2 regions of the Pseudomonas donghuensis genome follow, and region 1 is predicted to be linked to the other one. Evidence: predicted binding sites of a transcription regulator. Region 1 holds the regulator's gene; the other holds the start of a gene.
The links. Region 1 encodes sigma-54, which starts transcription at its own class of promoters, with help from an activator protein. Its sites were predicted from a motif close to ANTGGCATNNANNTTGCTNT; they were not measured.
Positions count from the first base shown of each region.

Region 2: BV82_RS08100 (flagellar basal body rod protein FlgF) is a predicted target of sigma-54. The motif match lies at 7,182-7,201, and genes of this name have one in related genera.

Region 1 covers NZ_CP071706.1:1,204,919-1,216,158, forward strand. Annotated here, with positions in the region: gene BV82_RS05500 (class II fumarate hydratase) at 1-1,116, shown strand, start outside; gene BV82_RS05505 (hypothetical protein) at 1,144-1,605, shown strand; gene BV82_RS05510 (superoxide dismutase) at 1,607-2,218, shown strand; gene BV82_RS05515 (ZIP family metal transporter) at 2,230-3,123, shown strand; gene BV82_RS05520 (HPr family phosphocarrier protein) at 3,139-3,411, opposite strand; gene rapZ (RNase adapter RapZ) at 3,432-4,286, opposite strand; gene ptsN (PTS IIA-like nitrogen regulatory protein PtsN) at 4,289-4,753, opposite strand; gene hpf (ribosome hibernation-promoting factor, HPF/YfiA family) at 4,766-5,074, opposite strand; gene BV82_RS05540 (RNA polymerase factor sigma-54) at 5,156-6,649, opposite strand; gene lptB (LPS export ABC transporter ATP-binding protein) at 6,829-7,554, opposite strand; gene lptA (lipopolysaccharide transport periplasmic protein LptA) at 7,555-8,079, opposite strand; gene lptC (LPS export ABC transporter periplasmic protein LptC) at 8,066-8,641, opposite strand; gene BV82_RS05560 (KdsC family phosphatase) at 8,650-9,174, opposite strand; gene BV82_RS05565 (KpsF/GutQ family sugar-phosphate isomerase) at 9,175-10,149, opposite strand; gene BV82_RS05570 (ATP-binding cassette domain-containing protein) at 10,394-11,203, shown strand; gene mlaE (lipid asymmetry maintenance ABC transporter permease subunit MlaE) at 11,203-11,240, shown strand, end outside.
Region 2 covers NZ_CP071706.1:1,760,905-1,772,144, reverse strand. Annotated here, with positions in the region: gene BV82_RS08130 (flagellar hook-associated protein 3) at 1-409, opposite strand, end outside; gene flgK (flagellar hook-associated protein FlgK) at 423-2,459, opposite strand; gene flgJ (flagellar assembly peptidoglycan hydrolase FlgJ) at 2,470-3,669, opposite strand; gene BV82_RS08115 (flagellar basal body P-ring protein FlgI) at 3,681-4,790, opposite strand; gene flgH (flagellar basal body L-ring protein FlgH) at 4,803-5,498, opposite strand; gene flgG (flagellar basal-body rod protein FlgG) at 5,553-6,338, opposite strand; gene BV82_RS08100 (flagellar basal body rod protein FlgF) at 6,384-7,124, opposite strand; gene BV82_RS08095 (hypothetical protein) at 7,315-7,506, opposite strand; gene flgE (flagellar hook protein FlgE) at 7,579-8,952, opposite strand; gene flgD (flagellar hook assembly protein FlgD) at 8,984-9,706, opposite strand; gene flgC (flagellar basal body rod protein FlgC) at 9,722-10,165, opposite strand; gene flgB (flagellar basal body rod protein FlgB) at 10,169-10,576, opposite strand; gene cheR (protein-glutamate O-methyltransferase CheR) at 10,802-11,240, opposite strand, start outside.

The DNA of each region.
Region 1 (11,240 bases):
CACTTCCCGGTGGATATCTTCCAGACCGGTTCCGGGACCAGCTCGAACATGAACGCCAACGAGGTGATCGCCACCCTGGCCAGCCGCGTGCTGGGCGACACGGTCAACCCCAACGATCATGTCAACTGTGGGCAAAGCAGCAACGACATCATCCCCACCACCATTCATGTCAGCGCCGCGCTGGCCTTGCATGAGCAGTTGCTGCCGGCACTAAACCATCTGGTCAAGGTCATCGACGCCAAGGCTGAACAGGTGCATCCGTTCATCAAGACCGGCCGCACCCACCTGATGGACGCCATGCCGGTGCGCATGAGCCAGGTGCTGGGTGGCTGGGCGGCGCAGATCAAGGCGGCTATTACTCACCTGCAAGCCACCTTGCCAAGCCTGCAGGCGCTGGCCCAGGGCGGTACCGCGGTGGGCACCGGCATCAATGCCCACCCTGAATTCGCTGCCCGCTTCAGCCGGCAACTGACCGCGCTGACCCGCGTCGAGTTCGTCCCTGGGGATAACCTGTTTGCCCTGATCGGCTCGCAAGACACCGCAGTGGCCGTTTCCGGCCAGCTCAAGACAACGGCGGTGGCGCTGATGAAGATCGCCAACGACTTGCGCTGGATGAACTCCGGGCCACTGGCGGGCCTTGGCGAAATCGAGCTCGAAGGCTTGCAGCCGGGCTCCTCGATCATGCCGGGCAAGGTCAACCCGGTTATTCCGGAGGCTACCGCCATGGTTGCCGCGCAGGTGATCGGCAACGACGCGACCATCGCCGTGGCCGGACAGTCGGGCAACTTCGAGCTCAACGTGATGCTGCCGATCATTGCCCAGAACCTGCTCAGCAGCATCGAGCTGATGGCCAATGCCAGCCGCCTGCTGGCCGACAAGGCGATTGCCAGCTTCAAGGTCAACGAGCCAAAACTCAAGGAAGCGTTGGCACGCAACCCGATCCTGGTGACCGCGCTGAACCCGATCATCGGCTACCAAAAGGCCGCCGAGATCGCCAAGACCGCCTACAAGCAGGGTCGCCCGATTATTGACGTGGCCCTGGAACATACCGACCTGCCGCGCAGCCAGCTTGAAGCGCTGCTCGATCCGGAAAAGCTCACAGCTGGCGGGATCTGAGCCGGTCCACCGCTCTGGAGGTTAGTCATGCAGCACTGGAAACGCACCACCGAAATTGCCAACCGCTTGTTCGAGCAGGGCGAGCTGGTCGATGCCCGCGAGTTGTATCTGCAGGCCCTGGCGCTTGCCCAGGTGTTGTTCGAGCGCTGGCATGACGCCGACGAAGCGGTGGCCGCTTGTGTCATCGCCCACCATAACCTGGCCGACTTGCACCTGCGCCTGAATCAGCCGCAGGAAAGCGCCGAGTACCTCTGCGCCATTCACCAGCGGCTGCTGCAGAGCGCCCAGGACCCACGCCTGGCGCCGAGGTTGCGTGAAGCTGCGCTGCGCCACAGCAGCAAGACCTACACCGAGTTGCTGAGCTTTATCAGCGAGTACGGCCAGTACCCGCGCACCGAACGTCTGCTCTACCGGCACGAGCCGCAGCCGGCCCTGCATGCCGGCCAGGAAAGCACCGCGCCTTCAGCCCTACGATATGGAATCCAGTGATATGCCTTATACCTTGCCTGCATTGCCTTACGCCTACGATGCGCTGGAACCGCACATCGATACCCAGACCATGCAGATTCACCACAGCAAGCACCACCAGACCTACATCAACAACCTCAATGCGGCGGTAGAAGGCAGCGAGTATGCCGAGTGGCCGGTGGAAAAACTGGTCGCCAGCGTTAAACAGCTGCCGGAAAAACTGCAGAACGCCGTGATCAACCAGGGGGGCGGACACGCCAACCACTCGCTGTTCTGGACGGTGATGTCGCCCAAGGGCGGCGGCTTGCCACAAGGCGCCGTGGCCAAGGCCATCGAGGAGCAATTGGGTGGCTTCGACGCCTTCAAGGAGGCCTTTACCAAGGCTGCGCTGACCCGTTTCGGCAGCGGCTGGGCCTGGTTGAGCGTGACCCCGGCCAAGACCCTGGTGGTCGAAAGCAGTGGTAACCAGGACAGCCCGCTGATGAACGGCAATACGCCGATCCTCGGCCTGGACGTCTGGGAGCACGCTTACTACCTGCTGTACCAGAACCGCCGTCCGGAATACATCAACGCGTTCTACAACGTGATCGACTGGTCCGAGGTAGAGCGTCGTTACGCAGCCGCGCTTGTGTGAGTCGCGCTGGTATGCGTTCGGATGTGATGTCCATTGCCGGAGTGCGGCTGTTTCGCCTGGCGCTCGGTACCCTGTTGCTGCTGGTCGGCTTCGCGCTGCTGGTGGCTCAGGGTATCGCCTGGCTTGATCTGGAGCCGCGCATGCTGCGGGCACTTGAAGGCGGTGCGCTGTGCGCCCTGGGCACTGCCCTGGGCGCCGTGCCGGTGCTGGTGATCCGCAACATGCCGGTGGCGCTCGCCGATACCCTGCTGGGCTTCGGTGCCGGGGTGATGCTGGCGGCCACGGCTTTCTCGCTGATCATTCCCGGGCTGGATGCCGCCCAGGCCATTGGCCTGGGTAAATGGGGCGCGGGTGGCTTGATCAGCTTCGGCTTGCTGTTCGGGGCCTTCTGTCTGTACCTGGTGGACCTGAAGGTCTCCGGCGCTTCACCGGAGGCGCTGGTCGGTACTGCCCAGCAGCCGGTGATCGCCGCGCGGATCTGGGTGTTCGTCATCGCCATCATTGCCCATAACATTCCGGAAGGGATGGCCATTGGCGTGTCTGCCGGCGGCGGCATGCCTGATGCCGACAGCCTGGCCATGGGTATCGCCTTGCAGGATGTGCCCGAAGGCCTGGTCATCGCCCTGGTGCTGGCAGGGGCGGGGATGGCCCGTTTCAAGGCGTTTCTGATCGGTGCGGCTTCAGGTCTGGTCGAGCCGCTGGCGGCAGTGGTGTGCGCCTGGCTGGTTAGCGTGGCGGAGTTGTTGCTGCCATTGGGGCTGGCCTGCGCGGCAGGTGCGATGTTGCTGGTGGTGACCCAGGAAATCATTCCGGAATCGCGCAGCAATGGCCATCACCGGCTGGCCAGTCTTGGCCTGTGCATCGGCTTCTGCCTGATGATGGTGATGGACACGGCGCTGTCTTGAGAAAACGGGGGCGGGTTACTCGCCCTCGTCGAAGTAGTTGTTGATCAGCTCGACCAGTGCAGCCAGTGCTGCGTCGTCTTCTTCGCCTTCGGTGTGCAGGTGCACCTGAGTGCCCTTGCCAGCTGCGAGCATCATCACGGCCATGATGCTCTTGCCGTCGACCAGGCTCTGGGGTGTACGGCCCACTCGGACCTGGCAGGGAAAGCGTCCGGCTACACCTACGAATTTCGCCGCCGCCCGGGCGTGCAGCCCCAGCTTGTTGATGATGGTGATTTCACGAGCGGGCATCGAGGCGGGGATCCTGTGGGCTAGAGGTCGCGGTGGCGAACCTGGACGTTCTTCAACGATTGTTGCAGCAGCTGTCCCAGTCGCTCGGTCAGGTACACCGAGCGGTGGTGACCGCCGGTGCAGCCGATGGCAATGGTGACATAGGCGCGGTTGCTGGCGGCAAAGCGTGGCAACCATTTGAGCAGGTAGCTGGAGATGTCCTGGAACATGTCCTCGACATCCGGCTGTGCTGCCAGGTAGTCGATCACCGGTTGCTCCAGCCCTGAATGGTCGCGAAGTTCCGGCTTCCAGTAAGGGTTGGGCAGGCAGCGCACATCGAACACCAGGTCGGCGTCTACCGGCATGCCGCGCTTGAAGCCGAAGGACTCGACCAGGAAGGCCGTGCCTGGCTCCGGCTGGTTCAGCAGGCGCAACTTGATCGAATCACGCAACTGATAGAGGTTCAGGTTGGTGGTGTCGATCTTCAAGTCAGCGAGGTCGGCGATCGGCCCGAGCAAATCGCTCTCGACCTTGATGGCTTCGGCCAACGAGCGTTCGGCATTGGTCAGCGGGTGGCGGCGACGGGTTTCCGAGAAACGCTTGAGCAGGGTTTCTTCGTCGGCGTCCAGGTACAGGACATCGCACTGGATGTGCCGGCTACGGGCTTCCTCAAGCAGTTCGGGGAAGCGCGTGAGGTGGCTTGGCAGGTTGCGCGCGTCGATCGACACCGCCACCTTGGGCTGCATCAGTTCGGTATTGATCAGGGCGTTTTCGGCCAGCTGCGGCAGCAAGCCCGCCGGCAGGTTGTCGATGCAGTAGTAACCGTTGTCCTCAAGTACATCGAGGGCGGTGCTCTTGCCGGAGCCGGACCGGCCGCTAACGATGATCAAGCGCATGTTCAGTGCCCGTTCTGTACGTCCAGTACGACCTGGTACAAGGATTCGTTACTGGTGGCCGCACGCAGTTTGTCGCGTACGTCCTTGCTATCGAGCATGCTGGCGATCTGGCGCAGCAGCTCCAGGTGCGCATCGGTAGCCGCTTCCGGGACCAGCAGTACGAACAGCAGGTCGACCGGGGCGCCATCGATGGCGTCGAAATCGATAGGGGCGTCAAGGTGCAACAGTGCGCTGACCGGCGATTCGCAGCCCTTGAGGCGGCAATGCGGAATGGCAATGCCGTTGCCGAAGCCGGTAGAGCCCAGTTTTTCCCGGGCGATCAGGGCTTCGTACACGTCCTGGGTGTCCAGCTCGGGCACTTGTTTGCCGATCAGATTGGCGATCTGTTCGAGCGCACGCTTTTTACTGCCGCCCGGCACGTTCACAAGGGAACGGCCGGGGGTCAGGATGGTTTCAAGTCGGATCATGGATGAGGGGGATCAGCGGGCCGCTGCACCTTGCAGCAGGCTTTGCTGTTTTTCCTTGTGTTTTTTCAGTTGGCGGTCGAGCTTGTCAGTCAAGGCATCGATCGCTGCATACATGTCTTGGTGTTCGGCATTTGCAACCACTTCGCCGCCGGGAATGAACAGCGTTGCTTCAATCTTCTGCTGCAACTTCTCGACCTTCATGATTACCGTCACATTGGTAATCTTGTCGAAATGCCCCTCCAGCCGTTTCAACTTCTGCTCGACGTACTCACGCAGGGGCTGAGTAACTTCTACATGCTGTCCACTGATATTGACTTGCATACAGCTTCTCCTTTGTTGCCGGTGCATAAGAGGCAGGTGTTGCGCCTGCCACTGAACTGCGGTGGCACACCTCAGGAGCCGTTACATCAATCGCTTGCGCTCGCTCGACGGTGCAATGCCGAGGGACTCGCGGTACTTGGCGACGGTGCGACGTGCTACCTGGATGCCTTGTGCCTCCAGTAAACCAGCGATCTTGCTGTCACTCAATGGCTTTTTCTGATTTTCCGCTGCAACCAGTTTTTTGATGATCGCGCGGATCGCCGTGGACGAGCACTCGCCGCCTTCGGAGGTGCTGACGTGGCTGGAGAAAAAGTACTTCAGCTCGTAAATACCGCGAGGGGTGTGCATGTATTTTTGCGTGGTGACCCGGGAAATGGTCGATTCGTGCATGCCCACCGCTTCAGCGATATCGTGCAGCACCAGCGGCTTCATCGCCTCATCGCCGTGATCGAGGAAGCCACGCTGGTGCTCGACGATCTGGGTGGCGACCTTCATCAGGGTCTCGTTACGGCTTTGCAGGCTCTTGATGAACCAGCGCGCCTCTTGCAACTGGTTGCGCATGAAGGTGTTGTCGGCGCTGGTGTCGGCGCGGCGAACGAAGCCGGCGTACTGCGGGTTGACCCGCAGGCGCGGTACCGCTTCCTGGTTGAGCTCGACCAGCCAGCGCTCGTTGTCCTTGCGCACGATCACGTCCGGCACCACGTATTCGGCTTCGCTGGACTCGATCTGCGAACCTGGGCGCGGGTTGAGGCTCTGCACCAGTTCGATGACCTGGCGCAGTTCATCTTCCTTGAGCTTCATGCGGCGCATCAGCTGGCTGTAGTCGCGGCCACCGAGCAGGTCGATGTAGTCGCTGACCAGGCGCTGGGCCTCGGCCATCCACGGGGTGCCTGGCGGCAGTTGGCGCAATTGCAGCAACAGGCACTCGCTGAGGTTGCGCGCGCCGATGCCGGCCGGTTCGAACTGTTGAATACGGTGCAGCACGGCTTCGACTTCATCCAGCTCGATGTCGAGCTCGGGGTCGAAGGAGTCGCAGATTTCTTCCAGGGTTTCGTCGAGGTAGCCCTGGTTGTTGATGCAGTCGATCAGGGTCACGGCGATCAGCCGGTCGGTGTCGGACATCGGTGCCAGGTTGAGCTGCCAGAGCAGGTGGCTCTGCAGGCTTTCGCCAGCGGAGGTGCGGGTGGTGAAGTCCCACTCGTCATCGTCGTTGCTGGGCAGGCTGCTGGCGCTGGTCTGGTAGATGTCTTCCCAGGCGGTATCGACCGGTAGCTCGTTGGGGATGCGCTCGTTCCATTCGCCTTCTTCGAGGTTGTCCACCGTCGGGGCGGTCTCCTGGAAGCTGGTTTCCTGAACTTCGGCGACGGGTTTGCTCTCGGCGTTGTCGGCCATCGGGTCGCTGTTGTCGAAGTCGTCGCCGTCTTCCTGGCGTTCGAGCATCGGGTTTGATTCCAGCGCTTCCTGGATTTCCTGCTGGAGGTCCAGGGTAGAAAGCTGGAGCAGACGTATGGCCTGTTGCAACTGCGGGGTCATCGTCAGTTGCTGGCCCATTCTTAGGACGAGCGATGGTTTCATGGCAGGGGCTTAACACCTTATTTGCCGGCGCACATGCGCCATCCACTACAAGGGCACCGAAGCGCCAACTTTAAGCAAATTATATGCCTGAAATTGCAGCGTTTGCCTAGAGCGCCGTAACAATTAAGCCATGAACTGGCTTGATCGAGAGCGCTCTGGCAGCGCCTTACACCTTGAGCCTACAGGCGGAACTCATGGCCGAGGTAAACCTCTTTGACCAGATCGTTGGCCAGGATGGTCTCTGCATCGCCTTCGGCGATCAGTTGGCCATCGTTGACGATGTAAGCGGTTTCACAGATATCCAGGGTTTCACGGACGTTGTGGTCGGTGATCAGAACGCCAATGCCCTTGGCTTTCAGGTGGTGGATGATCTGCTTGATGTCGCCGACCGAGATCGGGTCGACACCGGCAAAGGGTTCGTCGAGCAAAATGAACTTCGGCGCAGTGGCCAGGGCGCGGGCGATCTCGACGCGGCGACGCTCGCCACCGGAGAGGCTCATGCCGAGGTTGTCGCGGATGTGGCTGATGTGGAATTCCTGCAGCAGGCTTTCCAGTTCCTTGCGCCGGCCATCGCGGTCGAGGTCCTTGCGGGTTTCAAGGATTGCCATGATGTTGTCGGCCACCGACAGCTTGCGAAAGATCGAGGCTTCCTGCGGCAGGTAGCCGATGCCGGCGCGCGCGCGGCCGTGCATGGGCTGATGGCTGACATCGTGGTCGTCGATCAGGACGCGGCCCTGATCGGCCTGGACCAGGCCGACGATCATGTAGAAGCAGGTGGTCTTGCCGGCGCCGTTGGGGCCGAGCAGGCCGACGATCTGGCCGCTGTCGATCGACAGGCTGACGTCGCGGACCACTTGCCGGCTCTTGTAGCTCTTGGCCAGGTGCTGGGCTTTGAGGGTTGCCATTTACTCGGCCTTCTTCTTCGGCTGGATCACCATGTCGATGCGTGGGCGCGACTCGGTGACTTTGCCACCGCGACCGGCGGTAGCGATCTGTTTCACCGTGTCGTAGACGATCTTCTCGCCTTCGGTGGTGTTGCCTTCGTTGATCACTTTGGCGCGGTCGATCAGGACGATGCGGTTTTGCGGCGCATTGTACTGGATGGTCTTGCCATAGCCTTGCATCTTGTCTGGCTTGGCCGCGCTCTGCTGCTGTTCGAAGTAGGCCAGGTTGCCCACCGAGGTCACCACGTCGATGTCGCCACCGGCAGTGCGGGTGATGGTCACGGTGTTGCCTTTGATCATCATCGAGCCCTGGGTGATGATCACGTCACCGGTGTAGGTGGCGACGCCTTGTTTGTCATCCAGTTGAGCATGGTCAGCCTGGATACGGATCGGCTGGTCACGGTCGGTCGGCAGGGCCCAGGCGCTCGCGCTTCCCAGTGCTGCGCTCAGGCTGAGCAAAAAGGGGAGGGTTTTAACGAGCCTCATACTGTCCTCTTACGTTGGACAGCAGGTCCATCCTGCCGTCTTTCAAATACGCTTTCATTCCATTGCCCGTAGTTACGCCACCGGCGCCGTCGATTCTAACGGCTTGCTCGGTTTGCGCATATTGCTTCTGCGGGAATACCGTCATGCGGCTGGTGGTAATGATCATGGTGCGGTTTTTTTCATCGGTGCGGGCAACCCGTACCGAGTCGATCAGTTCGACTTCGCTGCCATCGGGGTTGACCTCGCCGCGCTCGCTTTGCACGTGCCACGGGTAAGTGGTGCCACGGTACATCTGCAGGTCCGGCGTGGTCAGCAAGGTCACTTCGCTGGCCTTGAGGTGCTCGACCTTGTCGGCAGTCATCTCGTACTGCATCTTGCCGTCGGGCAGGAACTGCACGCTGCGGGCGTTCACGGCGTAATAGTCAATGGCGCTCTGGTCGGGCCCGACAACAGGCTTGTTGTCGAGGAAGCTCTCAGGGCTGATGTTCCAGTAGCCGATCGCCACCAGCAAGGCGGCAATCACACTGAACAGCGCAATATTGCGGATTTTCTTACTGAACATGTGTCGCTCTACAGGTAATGGCTGTTGGCCGCTTCAAGATTGCCCTGGGCTTGCAGGATCAGTTCGCAGAACTCGCGAGCGGCACCTTCGCCGCCGCGCGCCAGGGTCACCCCATGAGCGTGCTCGCGAACGAAGGCGGCGGCGTTGGCCACCGCCATGCCCAGCCCGACCCGTCGGATCACGGGCAGGTCAGGCAGGTCGTCGCCCAGATAGGCAACCTGTTCATAGCTTAGGTTGAGCTGGCCAAGAAGCTCGTCCAATACCACCAATTTATCTTCGCGGCCCTGGTACAGGTGAGGAATGCCGAGGTTCTTTGCCCGGCGCTCGACCACCGGGGTCTTGCGCCCGCTGATGATGGCGGTGGTCACGCCCGAGTTCATGAGCATCTTGATGCCCTGGCCGTCGAGGGTGTTGAAGGTCTTGAATTCGCTGCCGTCTTCGAGAAAGTACAGGCGCCCATCGGTGAGTACGCCGTCTACGTCGAAAACCGCCAGTTTGATGGCTTTGCCGCGCTGGAGCAGGTCCTGGGTCATTTACATCACTCCCGCACGCAACAGGTCGTGCATGTTCAGGGCGCCAACCGGGCGCTCGTCCTTGTCGATCACCACCAGGGCGCTGATCTTGTGGTCTTCCATGATCTTCAGGGCCTCGGCGGCGAGCATCTCGGCGCGGGCGGTCTTGCCGTGGGCGGTCATGACTTCCTCGATGAGGGTCTTGTGCACATCGATGTTGCGATCGAGGCTACGGCGCAGATCGCCGTCGGTGAAGATCCCGGCCAGCCGTCCGTCGGCTTCGAGTACCACGGTCATGCCCAAACCTTTGCGAGACATTTCGAGGAGCGCGTCCTTGAGCAGGGTACCGCGTTGAACCTGCGGCAACTCGTCGCCAGCGTGCATGACGTTCTCGACTTTGAGCAGCAGGCGTCGGCCGAGGGCGCCGCCGGGGTGCGAGAACGCGAAGTCTTCAGCGGTAAAGCCGCGGGCCTCGAGCAGCGCGATGGCCAGGGCATCGCCCAGTACCAGTGCTGCGGTGGTCGAGGAGGTCGGTGCCAGGTTGAGCGGGCAGGCTTCCTGGGCGACACGGGCGTCGAGGTTGACCTCGGCGGCCTTGGCCAGCGGCGAGTCGGGGTTGCCGGTGAGGCTGATCAACTGGATGCCCAGGCGCTTGATCAGCGGCAACAGGGTGACGATCTCGGCCGTCGAGCCCGAGTTGGACAGGGCCAGGATCACGTCATCACGGGTGATCATGCCCATGTCGCCATGACTGGCTTCGGCCGGGTGGACGAAAAACGCCGGCGTACCGGTGCTGGCCAGGGTGGCGGCGATCTTGTTGCCGATGTGCCCCGACTTGCCCATGCCGACCACCACTACCCGGCCTTTGCTGGCCAGGATCAGCTCGCATGCCTTGACGAAATCGGCGTCGATGTGGGCCAGCAGGCCCTCAACCGCCTCGAGTTCGAAACGGATGGTGCGCTGCGCGGATTGGATCAGGTCGCTGGATTGGCTCATGTCGAAAATCGGATTGCCTGATGAAAAGGCGGCGATTATAGCGGTAAAGGGCAAAAGCCTCACCTTGTGATTGTCATACAGTCGTCCACTTAGCTTAACCATACCTGAACAAGCACCGTGGCGGCCTTGGGGCGGCCCTATCAGCGGTGCTATAGTTCGCTGCTGTTCGGCCCGCTCGGTGCGGGCGTGCCTCCACGAAGGGGGCGCGCGTCTGAGTGAGAAGGCTGCATCGCAAGGAGTCTAGATGAGCGTTGATAACGCCTACGCGGTCGAATTGAAGGGCGTAACCTTCAAGCGCGGTTCGCGCAGCATCTTCAATAATGTCGACATACGCATTCCGCGCGGCAAGGTTACCGGTATCATGGGGCCTTCCGGGTGCGGCAAGACCACGCTGCTGAGGCTGATGGGCGCACAGTTGCGTCCGGCCAGCGGCGAAGTCTGGGTGGCAGGGCAGAATCTGCCGACCCTGTCGCGCAGTGACCTGTTCGATGCCCGCAAGCAAATGGGCGTGCTGTTCCAGAGCGGCGCGCTGTTCACCGATCTCGATGTGTTCGAGAACGTCGCCTTCCCGCTGCGGGTACATACCCAGCTGTCCGACGAGATGATTCGCGACATCGTCCTGATGAAGCTCCAGGCCGTTGGCCTGCGCGGCGCCATCGAGCTGATGCCCGACGAGTTGTCCGGTGGCATGAAGCGTCGCGTCGCCCTGGCCAGGGCCATCGCTCTGGACCCGCAGATCCTCATGTACGACGAGCCGTTCGTCGGCCAGGATCCGATTGCCATGGGGGTGCTGGTACGGCTGATCCGCCTGCTCAACGACGCCCTGGGCATCACCAGTATCGTGGTTTCCCATGATCTGGCCGAAACCGCCAGCATTGCCGACTACATCTACGTGGTGGGTGATGGTCAGGTCCTGGGGCAGGGCACGCCAGAGGAACTGATGGGCTCCGATAACCCGCGCATTCGTCAATTCATGAAAGGCGATCCGGATGGTCCGGTGCCCTTTCACTTTCCTGCGCCGGATTACCGCGCCGATCTTCTGGGGAAGCGTTGATGCGCAAAAAATCCATGCTCGAACGTATTCGTCGTTT
Region 2 (11,240 bases), 560 kb from region 1:
AGAAGATGTACTTGCCGTTCTCGTCGCGGCTGTTCATCAGGCTGAACAGCTGCTCTTCGAGCTGGGTCAGCTCTTGCGCGTTGGCCAGGCGATCCTTGTCGGTCATGTTGCCGCTGCCGGAGCTGATCGCCAGCTCCTTTACCCGCGCCAGCACGTTGGTAATGCTGGTGAGGGTGGTTTCAGAGGTGCTCAGGCTGCTGCGAAGGCTGGCGATGTTGCCGCTGTACTGGTCGATCATGTTGCTTTGCTGCTCGAGTTGCAGCAGGCGAGCAGCGCCGACCGGATCATCGGCGGCAGTACGGATGCGCAGCATGTCACTGGCTTGCTGCTGGGATTCGACAGCCTTGGCGAAGTTACGCTGATAGTTCGAAGTACTGTTGTTATAGAACTGGGCGGTAGAGATACGCACGGTCTACGTCTCCTTAAAGGCTGTTGATCAGCGTGCTGAAAGTTTCCTGGGCGATCTTGATGATCTGCGACGAGGCCGTGTAATACTGCTGGTACTTGATCAGGTTGCCGGTCTCTTCATCCAGGTCGACACCCGACACCGAGTTACTGGCTTCGCTGGCCGACTTGCGCAGGGCACCGGTCGCATCACTGTCGAGCTTGGCCTGGGCAGTCTTGCCGCCAACGTTCTCGACCAGCTTGCCGTAGGCATCGGTGAAACTGACGCCCCTGCCGTTATCGCCCAGGTCGATGGTCTGTTTGGTCTGCAGGTCAATGACTGCCTGGCCGTTGCGGTTGTCGGCAGAGCCGGCACCGGTCATGGCCACGGTGTAGTTGTCACCCTTCTTCGGCGCACCGGCCACGGTCATGTCGAAGCTGAAGGTCGCCGCCGGCGTGACGGCGTTGCCATTGGCATCGACGATCGGCACGTTGATCTGCAGCTTGTTTTCCTGCCCCGGAATGATGGTCCCGCTCGCGATCGGATCACCCTTGGCGTTGTGCACGGTGTAGGTCTGCGGGACGGTCTTCTCATCGCCGAACACCAGCTTGACCGGCGTCGAGTACTTCAGACCGTTCTCCAGCGCCAGGCGCTGGGTCGAATCGTAGATATCCAGCTTGGACGTCAGGTTCGGCTGGCCGATGATCCCGGTCCCCTGGTTACCCGCGCCACTGGTGGCATTGAGCGACGCCGCCAGGGCAATGCGCTTGGGATCGGTGAGCACGGTATCGATGCTGCCGGCCGCCCCGCGAGTCGGGGTGATCTTGAACGAATCGCCAGCCTGCACCGCACCGCCATTGAGGTTCAGGCTAAAGCCATCGATCACCTTGGGCGGATTGTCGTTAAGGTCGAAGGACCCCATGTCGGTACCGTCAGGCAGTTTCTTGACGCTGTAGCCGGTCGCGCTGGTGAAGGTCACCTGATAGTCGCTGGTGGTCAGCTTGCCGGTGTTCTTGATAGTCACATCAAGGTTGCCGGAGCCTGCACTGTTACCGGCCTTGGCAATGCTGCGCTGGCTGATCAGGGCCGCGCTGTTGATGTCATTGAACATCGACGCGCCGAAGTTGCCGTTCTTGTCGATCCCCTGGGCCAACTGGCTGTTGATCTGATCGGCAACCACCAGCGCGACCCGCCCCAGCTCGTTCAGGCTCGGGTCGAGCACATCGGTGCGGTAGCGCAGCACGCCGCCGATTTCACCACCGGTGACGCTGGCGGTGATATCGATCTTGGTAGTACCGCGATTGAGCTGCAGGTTCATCCGCGTCGGATCGGTCGGGCTGGCGACCGTGGACAGGGTATTGGTGCTCGTACCCAACACCAGCGACTGGCCGTTTTTCAGGTAGACATCCAGGTTGCCTTCGCGCTCGGTCACATCCACGCCCACCAGCTCGCTGAGCTGGCGCACCGCTTCGTTGCGCTTGTCGAGCAGGTCGTTGGGGCTGCCCTGCACCACCGAGACCCGCGAGATCTGGTCGTTGTACTGGGCAATGGCTGCGGTCAGGTTGTTGACCTGGGTGCTCATCGACGACAGGTTGCCGTTGAGGTTGCTGTTTTGCTGGTTGAGCTGCGCGGCGATGGTATTGAAGCGCTTGCTCAGGGCCTGGGCACTGGTCAGCAGCAACTGCCGCGAAGCATCTTCGGTAGGTTTGGCCGCGGCATTTTGCAGCGACGAGAAGAAGCTTTTCAGGGCACCGGTAATACCGGTGTCCTTGTCCGACAGGAGTTTGTCGATCGGCCCGATCTGGTCCAGATAGGCATTGCTGTCGCTGCTCAGCGACGAGGTGGTCCGCAGCTGGTTTTCCAGGAAGTTGTTGTACACCCGGCGCACGTCCGCCAGGGTGGTACCGGTTCCGATGAACACATGGCCTTCGCGAATCGAGCCTTTTGTGCTCTGGATATTCTGCTGGCGCGAGTAACCGGCGGTATCGACGTTGGTGATGTTGTTACCCGTGGTGTGCATACCTGACTGGGCATTGCTGGCACCGGATAAGCCGATATTGATCAAACTCGCCATGGTTCAAACCTTATAGTTTCGTTGTAGTACCGACAGCCGCATAGCTCTCGTACGACTTCATCTGTTTTGCGATCTGCGAAATCTTGCTGGCGTAGTCCGGGTCGGTTGCATACCCGGCCTTCTGCAGCTCCCGCACAAACTGTTCTGGCTTATCGGCCGACTTCACCGCTTCTTTATAGCGCGCGTTGTTCTGCAGCAGGCTGACCAGGTCATGGAAGCTGTCCTGGTAGGAGTCGTAGGAACGGAACGCTGCGGTCTCCTTGACGAACTGGCCGTCGCGGAACTCGCTGGTGATCGCCCGCGCCTGGCCGCCCTGCCAGTTGCCGGTGGCCTTGATGCCGAACAGGTTGTGGCTGCTGCTACCATCGGCCTGACGCATGACCGACTTGCCCCAGCCGGTTTCCAGCGCAGCCTGGGCCACCAGGTAGCGCGGATCGATACCGATGCGCTTGGCGGCTTGCTCGGCCATCGGCAGCATGGTGGCGACGAACTCATCGGAGGAGCCGAATGCGCGCTTGGCCGGCGCCAATGGCGGCTGGGCCACGGCGCGACCATAGATGCGCATCGAGCCCGGCGCGGCAAAGCTCTGCGCCGACTGCCAGTCACCCTTGACCACGGCATCGGTCATCGCCGTGGTGCGCTGCGGCAAGGCCGCGGTGTTGGTGGTGGCTGCGGCGGCACCGGCCGACGGCACGATGCCAGCCAGCAGGCGATCGGTCAGCTTGCCCGGCAGTGCCAGGCGCCGCGAATTGAGTGCGGCCATGTCGTTGCGTGCGGCCGTGGCGTGTTCACCGCGCTCAGGCTCGGCCACCTTGGCCGCCCACAACGGACGCTGCTGGATATCCACCCGCGGGAACGGGCTGTTGTTGCTCGCGGCACTGGCCTTCTGCTTGGACAACTGACGCATCAGCACTTCCTGCAAGCCGATACCACCGCCCTCGCGGGACATGCTCACCGCCAGTTGCTGGTCGTACATCTGCTGGTACTGCTTGGTGGTCTCGGTGTTGAGCGGGTTGTCCTTGGCCAGTACATCGCTGGCCGAGCGCATCGACTTGAGCATCTCGTTGAGAAACAGCGACTCGAACTCCTGGGCCACCTTGCGCAGGTTGGCGTCGCTGTCGCGATCGCCGACCTTCAGCGAGTTCAGGCGATTGAGGTCGGTGTAGGCGCCACTGTCGGCAGCATTGAAGGCGCTTTTCGGCATATCCATGGTCCGCCCCCTCAGATCACGATCAGGTCGGCTTGCAAGGCGCCGGCCTGTTTCAGGGCTTCGAGGATCGCCATCAGGTCACCGGGCGCGGCGCCCACCTGATTCACCGCGCGGACGATTTCATCCAGGGTGGTACCCGGGCCGAACTTGAACATCGGCTTGGCTTCCTGCTCGGCATTGACTCGCGAGCGCGGCACTACGGCAGTCTCACCATTGGAGAACGGCCCAGGCTGGCTGACGATCGGGTCTTCGGTGATGGTCACCGTCAGGCTGCCGTGAGTCACCGCCGCGGGCGAGACCTTGACGTTCTGGCCGATGACGATGGTGCCGGTGCGCGAGTTGATGATGACTTTGGCCACGGCCTGGCCCGGATCGATTTCGAGGTTCTCGAGAATCGACAGGTAGTCGACCCGCTGGCTTGGATCGAGCGGCGCAGTGACTCGCACCGAACCACCGTCCAGGGCCTGGGCCACACCCGGGCCGAGCAGCTCGTTGACCTTGTCGACGATGCGCTTGGCGGTGGTGAAGTCCGGGCGATTGAGGTTCAGGGTCAGGCTGTTGCCCTGGTTGAAACCGCTGGGCACGGCACGCTCCACCGAGGCACCGCCAGGAATGCGGCCAGCCGACGGGACGTTGACGGTGATCTTCGAGCCATCGCGGCCTTCGGCATCGAAACCGCCGACCACCAGGTTGCCCTGAGCGATGGCGTAGACGTTACCGTCGATACCCTTGAGCGGGGTCATCAACAGGCTGCCGCCGCGCAGGCTCTTGGAGTTACCGATCGACGAGACGGTGATGTCCACCACCTGCCCCGGCTTGGCGAACGCCGGCAGGTCGGCATGCACCGACACCGCAGCGACGTTCTTCAGCTGCACGTTACCCGACCCCGGCGGCACCTTGATGCCGAACTGCGAGAGCATGTTGTTGAAGGTCTGCAGGGTGAACGGCGTTTGCGTGGTCTGGTCACCTGTGCCGTTGAGCCCCACCACCAGGCCGTAGCCGATCAGCTGGTTGGTGCGCACGCCGGAAATGCTGGCGATGTCCTTCAGACGCTCGGCCTGCACGGCGAACGCAGTGGACAGCAGAATCGTAGCGGCAATCAGCTGCTTGAAGTTGAACATGGTCATCCGAACCTAGAAAGGCCAAAGCGGGCTGATGAAGAACCGGTCAAGCCAACCCGGCTGGCTGGCATCGGCGAACGAGCCGGTGCCCGAGTAGGTAATGCGCGCATCGGCAACACGGGTCGAAGGCACGGTGTTGTCGGTGGCAATGTCATCGGCACGGATCATCCCGGCGATGCGCACCAGCTCGTCGCCGGTGTTGAGGGTCAGCCACTTCTCGCCGCGCACGGCAATGATGCCGTTGGGCAGCACGTCGGCAACGGTGACGGTGATCGAACCGGTCAGGGTGTTGCCCTGGGCCGCCTTGCTATCACCCTTGGTTGAGCGGTCGCCGCTGTAGCCGGCGCTGAGGCTGAGGTCGCCATCACCAAACGGATTGTTGGTGGTCACGCTGCTGCCGAACAACGAGGTCAGACCGAGTTCGGCCTTGCTGTTCTTGTCGATCTGCGAGTTGGCATTCTTGCTCGCCTGGGTGCGCTCGTTGAGGGTGATAGTGATGATGTCACCGACCCGGAAAGCCTTGCGGTCGCTGTACAGGTTCTGTTCGAAACCGGCCTGGTAGATCGAGCCGTTGTTGGCCGCCGCCGGCAATGGCGTGCGCGGCAATACCGGCGCGTAGTAGGGATCGTTGGGCTTGGGCGTCGGCGCGACGCAACCGGCCAGCAAGGCGACCCCACTCAGGGCTAGTATGCAAAACAAACGACTCATGACTCTGACCTCACGGTGTAACAGGCGCCGTTCAAGCGACCTCGAAGACTTCACTTACAGGTTCTGGGTAACGTACGAGAGCATCTGGTCGGCGGTGGAGATGACCTTGGAGTTCATTTCGTAGGCACGCTGGGTAGTGATCATGTTGACCAGCTCTTCCACGGTGCTGACGTTGGAGTTTTCCAGGGTCTGCTGCTGCACCACGCCAAAACCGTTGAGGCCCGGGGTACCGATTTGCGGCGCGCCGCTGGCGGCGGTTTCCAGGAACAGGTTGCTGCCCATGGCCTGCAGGCCGGCCGGGTTGATGAAGTCGGCGGTCTGGATGTTGCCGATGATCTGCGCCGCCGGGTTGCCGGCAGTGGTGATCGACACGGTGCCGTCCTGGCCGACGGTGAAGGTCTGCGCCTCGGGCGGCACGACGATCGCAGGCTCCAGGGCAAAGCCGTTGGCCGTGACGATCTGGCCATCGGAGTTCAGGTGGAAGGTACCGTCACGGGTGTACGAAACAGTGCCGTCCGGCTGCAAAATCTGGAAGAAGCCACGGCCATTGACCGCCATGTCCAGCGGGTTCTCGGTGGTCTGCAGGCTGCCGGTGCTGAAGTTCTTCTGGGTGCCGACGATGCGCACACCGGTACCGACTTGCAGGCCCGACGGCAGTTCGCTGTCCTGGGTCGACTGGGCACCCGGCTGACGCTTGATCTGGTAGAGCAGGTCCTGGAACTCGGCACGATCACGCTTGAAGCCGGTGGTCGAAACGTTGGCCAGGTTGTTGGAAATGGTGGTCAGGTTGGTGTCCTGGGCGGACAAACCGGTTTTACTGACCCAAAGAGCCGGAAGCATGCTGTTCTCCTCGCGCGCCTGTTTTACGGCGCTACGTCTGTGTAATTAGCCGATTTGCAAAACCCGAGCCATGGCTTCGTCGCCTTCCTTGGCCGTGGTCATCATCTTGACGTGCAATTCGAATTGACGGGACAGCGCCAGCACCGAGGTCATTTCCTCGACCGCATTGACGTTGCTTGACTCCAGGAAACCGGAGACCACCTGGACGTTGGCATCGGCAGCGGCAGGCTGGCCGTTCTTGGTATGGATCATGCCGTCCAGGCCCTTGGTCATGTTCTTCAGGTCCGGGTTGACCAGCTTGATGCGGTCGACCTCGGCCATCACCCGCGGGCCTTCGCCCATGGCGCGAATACTGATGGTGCCGTCCTGGCCGACCTCGACCTTCTGCTCTGGCGGCACGGCAATCGGACCGCCGTTGCCCATCACCGGCATGCCGTTGCCGGCCCGCAGCACGCCCAGACCGTCAATGTTCAGGCTGGCGGTGCGCACATAGGCTTCACTGCCATCAGGGGCCTGCACGGCGATAAAACCGTCACCGCCGATGGCGATATCCAGGTCGCGACCGGTCTCCTGCATCGAGCCCGGGCTAAAATCGGTGGCCGGGCGCTCGGTCATGGCATAGGCCCGCGCCGGAAAGCTGTCACCAAACACCGGCATCGAACGCGCCTGCTCCAGGTCGCGCTGAAAACCGCTGGTGGAAATGTTCGCCAGGTTGTTGGCATGGGCCTTTTGCGCCAGCGCGTTCTGGCTGGCGCCGGTCATGGCCACGTATAGCATCTTGTCCACAGTCATCCTCCGCTGCGCTGGCGAACACTTGCCGTCCGCCGCTGCTCTGCAGTGCCTGTAGCAAGTTTCAAACCAACTTTTACAAACAACGGAAAACGCCCGGCAGACAAGGGCTTGAGCGGCGCACGAAGAGAACCGCGAGAGAAGCGCCGTCGAAAATACGGCGCCGGTTTGCCGCTAGCGGCAAGTTTCAGTAGTCACGGCAACCGGCATTGTTGAACGGCCCGGCAAACAGCTTCCAGCCCGGCCCCGGGGAAAACTGCGCGCACACCAGGCGACCGTCGGCCTGGCTTTCCCAGCGATACCATGGCGCCATATCGGCCCAGGCCTGAGCGCCCAGCACTCCCGCGAGCAGCAAGGCAACACTTAAACGTCGCAGCATGATCCTTACCCTTGAAACGACAGACCCCTTCCGAGAAAGGGGTCTGTCCATACTCAACTCACGCCACCCGAATCAGGTCATCTGAATGATGGTCTGCATGATGGTGCTCTGGGTGGAGATGGTTTTAGCGTTGGCCTGGTAGTTGCTCTGCGCCTTGATCAGCTCGACCAGCTCGTTGGTCAGGTTGACGTTCGAGGCCTCCAGCGCGTTGGACTTGATCGCACCCAGGGTGCCAGTGGTCGGCGCATCGATACCCGGAATGCCCGAGGCGAAGGTTTCTTTCCAGCGCGTACCGCCCATCTGCTCCAGGCCCTGCTCGTTGGCGAAGCTGGCGATGGCCACCTGGCCAATGGCGCGAGACTGCTGGTTGCTGAAGCTGGCGAACATTACACCGGTGGAGTCGATGCTCAGGCTGGAGAGAATGCCGGTGGCATAGCCGTCCTGGGACTGGGACATCCGCGCCGTCTCGGTGTTGTAGGAGGTGGTGCTGTTCATCGACAGACGCATGCCATCCGGGTTGCCGCTCGAACCGTTAGGACCCCACGTATTGGTAGTCTTGTTATACACCGCCGGAATCCAGCCCTTCATGGTGAAGGTGTTGTTGGCCACACTGAACTCGTACTGACCTGGCGGCGTGGTCGGCACACCGGCGGCACTGGTGGACATGGCCTTGATGCTGCCATCGGAGTTGAAGCTCATGGTGCCGGTCAGTGGCGTGGCGCTGGCCGGATCGTAGGGGTTGCGACCGTCGACCAGGGTGTACATGGTCCACTCGTTGGTGTCGGTCTTGCGGTAGTACTGCTCCATGACGTGCTCGTTACCCTGACTGTCGTAGACCTTGGTCGGGAACGACTTGGTGTAGGTGCTTTCGTCAGTCGGGTTGAACGGCGCGTTGGGGATAGTGGCAGCCGGGTTGCTCGGATCAGGCTTGGTCAACGGAATCGGCGATGCCGACGAGTTCAGGTTGATACCCTGGTCGATCAGCGTGGTCGACTTCGGCGCCAGCGCCGAGGTGTCGATCTTCAGATCGGTCAGCACGCCCTTGGCAATCTTGCCGGTGGAGTCAGCGGCGTAACCCTGCAGGCGGATACCGTCTGCGGTGACAACGTAGTTGTCCTTGTTGGTCTGGAACGCACCGGCACGGGTGTAGCTCAGCGAGCCATTGTCGCTGAGGACGAAAAAGCCCTGCCCCTGAATACCCATGTCCAGCACGTTGCCGGTGTTGTTGACATCACCCTGGCCAAACTGCTGCGACACCGCCGCCAGGGTCACGCCGTTACCGACGGTCTTGCTGCCGACGCCGAGCTTGCTCGCCGAATAGGCGTCAGCGAACTCGGCACGGGACGATTTGAAGCCGGTGGTGGCAACGTTGGCGATGTTGTTGCCGGTCACGTCCAGTTGCTTGTTGGCTGCATAGAGACCGCTAAGGCCGATATTGAAAGACATCTTTCCACTCCTTGTGCCGCGTTAGCCGGCTCTATATACCGATGGTTTGGACTTTGGACAGGGCAACGCTGCCCAGGCCGGCGAGGTTGAGCATCAGCTCGCCACCCGTCTGACTGATAGTGACGCTGCTGACCGTGGCCGGCAGCAAGGTGTACATCTCCACCTGCTTGCCCTCGACCTTGGTCTTGGCGGCAAAGCTGTAGGTGCCCGGGTCGACTTTCTGGCCCGCGTCGTTGGTACCGTCCCAGATGAACTCGGCGTTGCCCGCCTTGGTTTCGCCCATCTGCAGGGTCTTGACCACCTTGCCATCCTTGTCGGTGATGGTGATGGTCGCGGCACTGATGCTCTGTGGCACCACCACGGAGCCGGTGAAGCTCTTGGTGGTGTCGACCACCGCCTTGTCGCTCTGGGTGATGACCGAGCGGCCGACCAGCGACGAGGCCTGCAGGGCCTGGGACGACTTGTAGTTGCCGGTGATCGCATTGACCGACTCGTTCAGGCTGGTAATGCCTTCCAGGCTACTGAACTGCGCCAGCTGGGCGACGAATTCACTGTTGTCCTGCGGGTCGAGCGGGTTCTGGTGCTGCATCTGGGTAACCAGCAGCTGCAGGAACGCATCCTTGCCCAGGGTTTGCTTGTTGCCGGCCTTGGCGGCGACGGTGCTGCCCAGGGAACTGGTCTCAGTGGTCTTCTTGCCGGAAGACTTGATGACGTCGTTCAGGCTGAGCGTGCTGTCTTTGACGGTAGTAGCCATTGGCTTAGTCCTTTATCACTGACCCAGGGTCAGGACCTTCTGCATCATGGTTTTAGCCGTGTTCATCAGCTCGGCATTGGTCTGGAACGAGCGGCTGGCGGAGATCATGTCAGCCATTTCTTCCACCACGTTGACGTTCGGGTAGTAGACATAGCCGTCCTTGTTCGCCGCCGGATGATTCGGCTCGTAGCGCGCCTCGAGGTTGCTCTGGTCTTCGACCACGCCAAGCACCTGCACGCCCTGCCCTGCAGCGTCCTGGTCCTGGAACAGCGATTGGCTGACACCGGCCTGGGCCTGCTGGAAGGTGGTGGCGAATACCGGATGACGGGCGCGGTAGGTCTGGTCGATGCTCGACGAGACGGTCTCGGCGTTGGCGATGTTCGAAGCGACGGTGTTCAGACGCGTGGTCTGGGCGCTCATGCCGCTACCGGCAATGTTGAAGACACTGGCGAGGGACATGACTTACTCTCCGCGCAGGGCCGATACCAGCCCTTTGAATTTACTGTTGAGCAGCGTGAAGCTGGCCTGGAAGCCCACGGCGTTTTCCGCGTAGCTCGATTGCTCGAGCTGGGCATCGACGGTGTTCTGGTCGATCGACGGTTGCATCGGCGTACGGTACTGCAGGGACTCGTCACCCATGCTCAGGCCTTCGGCCTCGATGTGCCGGGCGTTGGTACGATCCAGCGAGAAATGGCCCTTGCTGGTCTGCTCGGCCTGGGCCGCCAGGACCGAAGCGAAGTCCATGTCGCGCGCCTTGTAGTTCGGCGTGTCGGCGTTGGCGATGTTGTTGGCCAGCACCTCGGCGCGCTGGGCGCGAAAGCCCAATGCCTTTTCGTGGATGCCGAGCGCTTTGTCGAAGCTGATGCTCATGTCGGGGAAACCTTCGAAGGTTTTTCGTTGACTGAGCTAGAGCAAGAGCCATGCCAAAAAACAAAACCCCGTAAATACGGGGCTTTGAGGCGTTTGCCGCTGGCGGCAATGCCAGAAAAGTGGCAAAAGAGCGGCAAGCGGCAAGCTTCAAGCGGCAAGAACAAGCCAGGCGGTGCACGATCTGCTCTTTCTTGCCGCTTGAAGCTTGTGGCTTGCCGCTAAGGCCTATTTGGCCTGATAAATGATCCCCGGGCTGCACTGGACCATCTGGTAATGATCCGGCAAGCCATTGAGCGCCTCGGAAGCGCCAAGGAACAGGTAGCCACCCGGCTTGAGCGTGCCGTGAATGCGCAGGAGGATGTCCTTCTTGACCTGGGCCGAGAAGTAGATCAGCACGTTGCGGCAGAACACGATGTCGAATTTGCCCAGGCTCGCGTAGCTGTCGAGCAGGTTGAACGAGCGAAATTCGACACGACTGCGGATCGGCGCCTTGATCGCCCAGCGCCCCGGCCCCTTGACGTCGAAGTAGCGCTGCAGGCGCTCCTGGGACAGACCGCGGGCAATCGCCAGGCTGTCGTACTCGCCGGTCTTGCAGTTGGTCAGCATCGAGCCGGACAGGTCGGTGGCAACGATCTGCGCCCCCATCTTCAACTGGCCGATATTG